2 regions of the Symplocastrum torsivum genome follow, and region 2 is predicted to be linked to the other one. Evidence: riboswitches for the same ligand, from Rfam matches in the RefSeq annotation. Region 2 holds a riboswitch; the other holds the start of a gene.
What was found. A riboswitch is a leader RNA that binds a small molecule or an ion and turns the genes downstream of it on or off. The one in region 2 is predicted to bind cyclic di-AMP.
Positions count from the first base shown of each region.

Region 1 (3,728 bases), on a different contig from region 2:
AATCTCATCAAGCAATGTTGCAAGCAACCCTAGAATTGCTGGCAGAAGTTGGTTTTGAGGCGATGAGTATTGATGCGATCGCTACTCGTGCTGGAGTGGGCAAGACAACCATCTATCGACGCTACAACAGCAAAGAAGAACTAGTTGCTGATGCAATAGAGAGTGTCAGGCAAGATGTTGTAATTCCGGATACTGGTAATCTCTGGAGCGATATTGATGCGTTAATCGAGAATGCTGCCCAGATCACGCTTAGTTCTCTAGGGCGACAGACGGTTGCGATGATTATCAGCAGTGCATCAAGCAACTCTCAGTTTGCTCAAATTTACTGGACAAAGTATCTACAACCTCGGCGACAAGCCTTTGCTATTGTGCTGGAACGGGCAAAAGCGAGAAATGAAATTCAGGCAGATTTAGATCCTGGGCTAGTCTTCGATGCAATGAGTGGGATTATGCTCTATGCACTAATCTTTCAACCTACGACTGAATCGTGGGAAGCCTACGTTCGTCGTGCTTTAGGTCTGTTCCTGAGAGGGGCTTCTAATCGCTCCTAAAAATTTTACGCCTTGACCTCTTGACAAAAAGATGCAGGAACCTTTAACGTTTGATTTAATTGAACTAGGTAGCCTAATCTTGTCTGGTACTCATACCCATCGTTGTAGAGTAAGAGCCAGCTTAGAGCGGAGGAACCAAATCTTGGGGCTAATCTCGTAACTTGAGAGAGACACCTTCCAGTCTTAGCCCGTCAGCTAACTCCGTCGGCATTGGGAGGAGTACCTATGACACAAGCTTGATGTAAGCCGTAGTCTCAAGGGTCTCCTAAGTGTAGAGCTGTAAATGAAAATATCAGCTATATGCTCCTGCCTGTCTCATCAAACCCCTACAGATTAACAAAGGCTAAGACGATGACTTACAAAGAATGGAGTCTGCTCATCAAAAAAGAGCTGAACCGTATCGCAGTTGACTATGTTGACCCGTCAGGGCAAGTTTATAGTGAACCGTTCTGCTTCTATACTCTTGATGAGGCATTAACCTACGGAAAAATGTGCATTGACCACTCCATCCGCTCAAAGGTATCCGGCAACAAAGGAATTGTGGCTGTTCAAAACTCAGCTATTGGTTAGGTAATTGTAAGGTGTGCTGCGCTTCTTAAGGAAGGTCGTGTGTTTTCTGGAGGAAACGCAGCAGCTAGCAGAGTGAGTCAGTGAATAATCAGGACAGCGATCGAGGCACTTCATCAAAATTGAGGTCAGTAGGATAAAGTTAGGGTTCTTGTTGCCTAACTGCAATTTGGACAAGATTGTACTCTTGAGAAATTTACATCTCACGAAGGATTTTGCTCCCCTCAGGTGAAGTGCTAAGATAGCAAAAATAAATTCAGTAAGTCAGCCTAATCCAGTTTGCGCTTACAACATTCACTAAACTGTAATGCGATCGCTGGAGCGGAGGAACCAAATTTTGGGGCTTATTTCTGACCTTGTGTCTTCTTAAAGTAGGAGACAAAGAAGAAAGGGACATCTCTCAGTCCTAGCCCGTCAGCTAACTTCGTAGGCATTGAGAGGAGACTGAAGAGTCAGCATTTTCTACTAATATGCGTGAACTCTTTCAGTGTCCTTGGCTGGTATCTGTTCGCATCGTTGTACCTGCCTCGCTCCTGAAAAAGGGTTGTCGTACTCTAAACTTCTGGTGTCTGAGGCAGGAAAAGTTGCTATTAGGTGAAAAACTCCCATGTTCCTGACTCAAAAGCATCTTGTAATCCAAGAAATTGACAAAGTTTTGGCAGATTATCCAGAACACCCTTATCAAGCTGCCTTCTCGATTGAGGAACTGCGCCAAAAGTTAGTTACTCATGTTCTTAAGCATATCCCTGCTGAATGCATGGTCACAGAGATTGAGCAGAAACAACTGAAGAAACCCAATTCTCTATTCCTCACCAAGGAACAACGGCTACGCATTGATGTTTTGATTCGCGGGAGTATTCTGCATCTCCTCCGAGAAAACGCCGACTGGATTGGTCACCGCATTCATCAAGCGAATAACTAATCCAAGAAAAATTTCGGCTAAAACTACACTGAAAACTAAGAGATTCAGACATGATTGAAAAGAAATACCTTTACAACAAAGGGGTCAGCTACAGAAGCTTCTTTGTTTGCCCAATCGTACACCCAAACGGTTACACCTACAGATGTCTTCGTCCTCAAGATAACCCAGAAATTCAACTGGGAGGGGGGCTATTTGCTAGTATTGCGGAAGCTCTAGAAGCTGGGAAGCGATACTTGGATCGGGAGTGGCAGTATCAGCATGAACTGAGCCATTACAAGAGGTTATTGGAGACTCAAACAATTTCCAACGAAGAGTATCACTTGAATAAGTGTTCCCTTGATCAAGCGATTTGGGGACTGTCCTAACGGGACTTAAACAAATTTCAAGCCCAAACGAAGCCCAAAGCAGCGATGTTCGCAAAGCACCCAAGTAACCCTACGCGTACGCCACCCCAAGGAAAGAAACAGCCCAAACTGCGGCTCTTCCAATTGCGCGATGTTGTGGCATGAAACCTTCGTGAGACATTGTGCTACTTGCTTCATCCTTGTGTTAATCGCTCAGAAGCCTAACGGTCAGTTACAACCAGATTTTAGCCTGCACAAACCCTTCCTCGGCGAGAGAGATTCGCTCTTCCAAACACCGCTATCAAGATGATCGCCACAACGCAATTCAGGAGAGCGTATGCGACAGGGGACACCCCAGTTATAAATAGTCCCCACACGTTCAGCAAACCATGAAAAAGCGCCACTAGCAAAATACTGCCTTTAGTGCTGTTATAAATCCAGGTATATATAAAAGCATCTGCCACGATGCTGATAAACCAGACAAAAGGAAACTCAGTCATCAAACTCCTGCTGTGCCAGTTCTAGTTTTAACCAGTCACGATCAATTAACGGGACTTAAACAGATATCAAGCCCAAATAAAGCCCAAAGCCGCTTTGTAAGCTAAGAATACGTCCTGGTTGTGGTTGAGCCACTCCACAAAACGGAAGGACATCGCTGTCCGAAACGCTTCTAATGCGTCAGTAAAGGTGTTTAAAGGTTTCGATGCCCAACGCCTTCTTAATCCTCCAGTTTTTGTATGCCATAAAACAAATGTATAAGCACAAAATACAAGCATGAAATGGCGTATTAGGCTGCGAGAATCTCTAACTTGATATTCAGATAGCCCTAACCATCCTTTTGCTTCCCGGTAAAAAACTTCCACCCAATTCCTTTGACCATAAGTAGTTACTATCCATTCGGCTGTGGCAATGGATGAGTCAACATTTGTAATAAAATAGTCAATATCACTAGAAGAGTCGAAGGTTGAGGCATTCATGACGATAGCAATTGTTCTCGTTCCTTCTAGCTGTGGCAGTTCAACTTCAACCGTTGCCACCCAAACGGTTTTCGGTTTATCTAAATTGAGTTGAATAGGGGTAAAACCCTTAATAGGCAAGGACTGCGCTAACTTATCTAGGCGAATCTCTTGGAGTTTATTTGCCTCGGTTTGAGTTATCACTTTGCGGTTTTTGGCTAATCCGCCTAGATACTTAAGTTTCCTTTTTTCCAGTTCCAATAGAAACGTTGTGTTATTTCCATAGCCGCCATCAATTAGTACGATACCGGGTCGATATCCTCTTATCAAGCTGCGATCAATTAAACTTAAGGCTAGCTCCGGCTTTTTCTTGAATTCAATGTCTTTT
Region 1 is NZ_JCACKQ010000010.1:4,269-7,996, forward strand. It holds gene AC5JL3_RS02830 (TetR/AcrR family transcriptional regulator) at 1-551, shown strand, start outside; cyclic di-AMP (ydaO/yuaA leader) riboswitch at 656-776, shown strand; gene AC5JL3_RS02835 (hypothetical protein) at 903-1,121, shown strand; cyclic di-AMP (ydaO/yuaA leader) riboswitch at 1,409-1,566, shown strand; gene AC5JL3_RS02840 (hypothetical protein) at 1,726-2,040, shown strand; gene AC5JL3_RS02845 (hypothetical protein) at 2,091-2,405, shown strand; gene AC5JL3_RS02850 (hypothetical protein) at 2,630-2,884, opposite strand; partial or broken gene AC5JL3_RS02855 (IS701 family transposase) at 2,951-3,728, opposite strand, start outside.
Region 1: it holds a riboswitch for cyclic di-AMP, as region 2 does, so the genes downstream of both, AC5JL3_RS02840 (hypothetical protein) here and ntrB (nitrate ABC transporter permease) in region 2, are expected to answer to the same signal.

Region 2 (3,728 bases):
GTCCAGGCTGCCTATCCATGAAACTACAAGGAACTCCCGTTCAGCCTGGTCAGATTGACCTGTACTTAACGATTAACTTCAACGAGCAGTGTGAGCCTCTAATTGGGGGTCACGTTAAATTTGGCTTAAAAGGTGGAGAACTCAAGCTAAGACTGAAAAACGGTAGTATTCCCTATGAGTTTCGTGAGTTATCGGGTTCCTTAAAACTTTCTCACCGCCAACAAGAGCAAGACTCTCAAGATAATCAAGCACAAAAGACTGTAGAAAGTTCTGTTATCCAGAGCGAAGATAACAGTTTAGGGAAAAGGGGGACAGAACTCACTGAAGACAAAACCAATCCGTCTCAGTTGGTTGCCTTTCAAGTAACGACGAAGGGTTCACAGCAGAATCCCGCCTGGGTGTTTGAAGTAGAAACAGGTGAGCCAATTTTGAACGGCTCAATAAACAATGTAAAGTTAGCAACCCTAAAAGCGATCGCCTTACCTTGCTATATAGAAGCAACATTTGAAGTCTCACTGAAAGATGTCTATCTGACACAGACGCAGGGACTGTGGTCGCCAAACATTAGCCGAAACCAGCTAGCAGTCCTAGAAAGAGGAATTGCCCAACTGTTGCTCAAGCGAAAACTAAAGCCTTATCTCAGTCGGCAACAACTACGATATGACTAATGAAGAATTTTGCCTAGAAGTTCAAGACCTGACCCAGCGAGTGATGGAGTGCCAAACCCAAGCCTTTCTGGAATTAGCGAGGATAGCTGACCTAAATCCGGCTGAAGATTTTGCAGGTAGCAACCTGAGCGAGGCAAACCTCCAAGGGATAAACCTTAGTGGCGCTAACCTCCGCAGTACCAACCTGAGCAGGGCAAACCTCAGTAATATCAGCCTTAATAACGCTGACTTAAGGGCGGCAATTTTGAGCGAGGCAATTTTGAATCAGGCTGACTTGAGCCATGCCGACTTTCGAGGAGCAAACCTCAAGGGAGCCGACCTCAGCCAAGTTAACCTCAGCCATGCGAATCTCACTAATGTCAACCTCAGCCATACCAACCTTAGTGGTGCTGACATTAGAGTGGCTGATCTAAGTGATGCGATCTTAAGTGATGCAAATTTGAACGGGATAAATCTGAAAGGAGCTGATCTAAGTGGGGCCGTCTTGAGTGGAGCAAATTTAAAAGGGGCTGATCTAAGCGCAGCTATCTTCCGGGGTACTGACCTCAGTGGTGCGGTTTTAACAGGTGCTGACCTTAGGGGAACAGACTTGAGAGTCGCTGACCTCAGCGAAGCAAATCTTGACAAGGCAAACTTGAGAGTCGCTGACCTGAAAGTGGCTGACTTGAGTAACGCTAACCTCCGCGAGGCAAACCTAAAGGGTGCTGACCTGAGTAATGCTAACCTCAGCGAGGCAAATCTTCAGGGAGCAGATTTGAGCCATGCCAACCTCAGCGAGGCAAATTTTCAAGGAGCAGACTTGAGGCGGGCAAACCTAGAGGAGGCAACGATTCATAGTGCCGATTGGCGCAATACTAATCTAGAGGAAGCAATAATTAACGGTGCTGACTTGAGTACGACACTGCTTGAAGGGGCAACAATCAACGAGGCGACACAACTTGATGCTAAATGGCATCTAATTTGGGAAATTGTCAATCAGGGAGCAGAAGGACGAGATTTGACAGATGCTGACCTCAGCCGTGCCGATTTATCTATGGTCAACCTTCAAGGAGCAAGATTAGTGAGAGCTAACTTGCGCCATTCTAAGTTGCTGAGGGCTAACCTCATTGACGCTGATTTAAGTAGTGCTAGCGTGAAAAATACTGTATTTGGAAACAACTTAGGAATTTCTGAGGAAGCAAAGCTGGATTTGACCCGGCGAGGGGCAATCTTTGAAGATTCGCTTGATGCTAGTGAGACGTAACTCAATTAGCGATCACTTATTTGAAATTGAAGGGCGGGATGCCGATTTTGTTAATTCTCTTGTATAACTGCCGCCACCTAGGTTAGGACATCGACGGGAGGCTATGCGCCCTAGCCGGAGCCTATTCGACTGAAAGCTGACCGCTCTTAAGCTGACTGCTGAAGAGCTATAATTCAATCCCTAAGGGGGTTTGAGCCGCATAAACGGTTAATGTTAACTATTTCTTTAGAAAGAACAAGAATCCGGAAAAACTGTGTTATTCTTCATCCTTAACTAGAGTAAGTCAGCCTAATCCAAAAGCTTCGCCAACACGTTCATCTGTAAGCAAGGTGAAGTAAGGAACGGGGGAACCATTCTTGGGGGCGTATTCTCCAACTTTTAAGTAAGTAGAGAGGGGCATCTCTCAGCCCTAGCCCGTCAGCTAACTCCGTAGGCATTGAGAGGAGACCTCTGAAAAGATCGGCATTTTTTAGCAATGTCTTGATTTTGTCAGTTTCTCCGGCTGGTACTGCTCAGTTTTGTGTACCTGTTGTTGAGTCTGAGGCATTGCAATATGTTGTTTCAGCTAAATTTGGCAGCGATCGTCGCTGTCGCTGGACAAGCTACCTGGAAAAAAGCAAAACCAGTACTTGTAAGAGATGTAGTTTTGCTGCCTGCCCTAGGGTTTTTGGGAGTAATTCTGCTGTGGTGGTTTACTGCAACATTCTTAACAGAATTAATGCCCACCCCGCTTCAAGCACTTCTCGATAGCGCAGAATACGCCAACCCGTTCTTTCGGAAAGGCCCTGGTAACTTAGGACTCGGTTGGTTATTGCTGGCAAGTCTGCGGCGGGTATTACTGGGATTTTCGTTGGGTGCGGCTGTGGCAATTCCTTTGGGATTTCTGATTGGGATGTCCAGAGCAGCGATGCTAACTCTCAATCCTCTGATTCAAGTCTTTAAGCCTGTATCACCCTTGGCTTGGCTACCGATCGCACTCGCCATCTTCAACCTGGCAGAACCTTCAGCAATTTTTGTTATCTTTATCACCTCGTTGTGGCCGACGATTATCAACACAGCACTCGGCGTATCCAGCGTTCAAAAAGATTATCTGGATGTTGCCCGCGTTCTAGAAATGCCTCGTTGGCGACAGATTACAAAAATCATTTGGCCGGCAAGCTTACCTTACATCTTCACTGGCTTGCGGATTAGTTTAGGAATTGCTTGGCTAGTCATCGTCGCTGTTGAAATGCTCACCGGTGGTATTGGCATCGGCTTCTTCGTTTGGGATCAATGGAACCGCTTAAACTTGAGTTCCGTGTTCTTGGCAGTGGTTGTGATTGGTGTAACGGGGCTAGTGCTTGACTACATTTTGGGCAAAATTGAATCTCTAGTCACTCACCGACGACCCACTGCAACTACCAACTAAATCTACGCCTCACTGACATTGCGTAAATTTCAGCTACGGTCATAGCTGAATCGTTACTGCTAGCCATTCATCATAAGAACTAACAACATTAGTAATACCGCCATGAATTCTTTGAACCGACGAAGATTTCTTGAACAAATGGGCGCATCGGCAGCAGGATTCGCCTTGTCATCTTGTGCCATTAAGGGAGTTACCGCACCCTATGGACTCTCGAAAACTGCCGAAGCTGTCGAACCCGTTGTAGATCCTAGCAGCCTGGAAAAACCCAATCTTACAGTAGGATTTGTCCCTGTTAATGACTGTGCGCCATTTGCGATCGCCTGGGAAAAAGGCTTCTTTCGCAAATACGGACTAAACGTCACCCTCAGCCGCGAGGCAAGCTGGGCAAACTCCCGTGATGGCATCATTT
Region 2 is NZ_JCACKQ010000133.1:27,546-31,273, forward strand. It holds gene AC5JL3_RS33925 (hypothetical protein) at 1-21, shown strand, start outside; gene AC5JL3_RS33930 (hypothetical protein) at 18-668, shown strand; gene AC5JL3_RS33935 (pentapeptide repeat-containing protein) at 661-1,911, shown strand; cyclic di-AMP (ydaO/yuaA leader) riboswitch at 2,205-2,361, shown strand; gene ntrB (nitrate ABC transporter permease) at 2,465-3,319, shown strand; gene AC5JL3_RS33945 (ABC transporter substrate-binding protein) at 3,422-3,728, shown strand, end outside.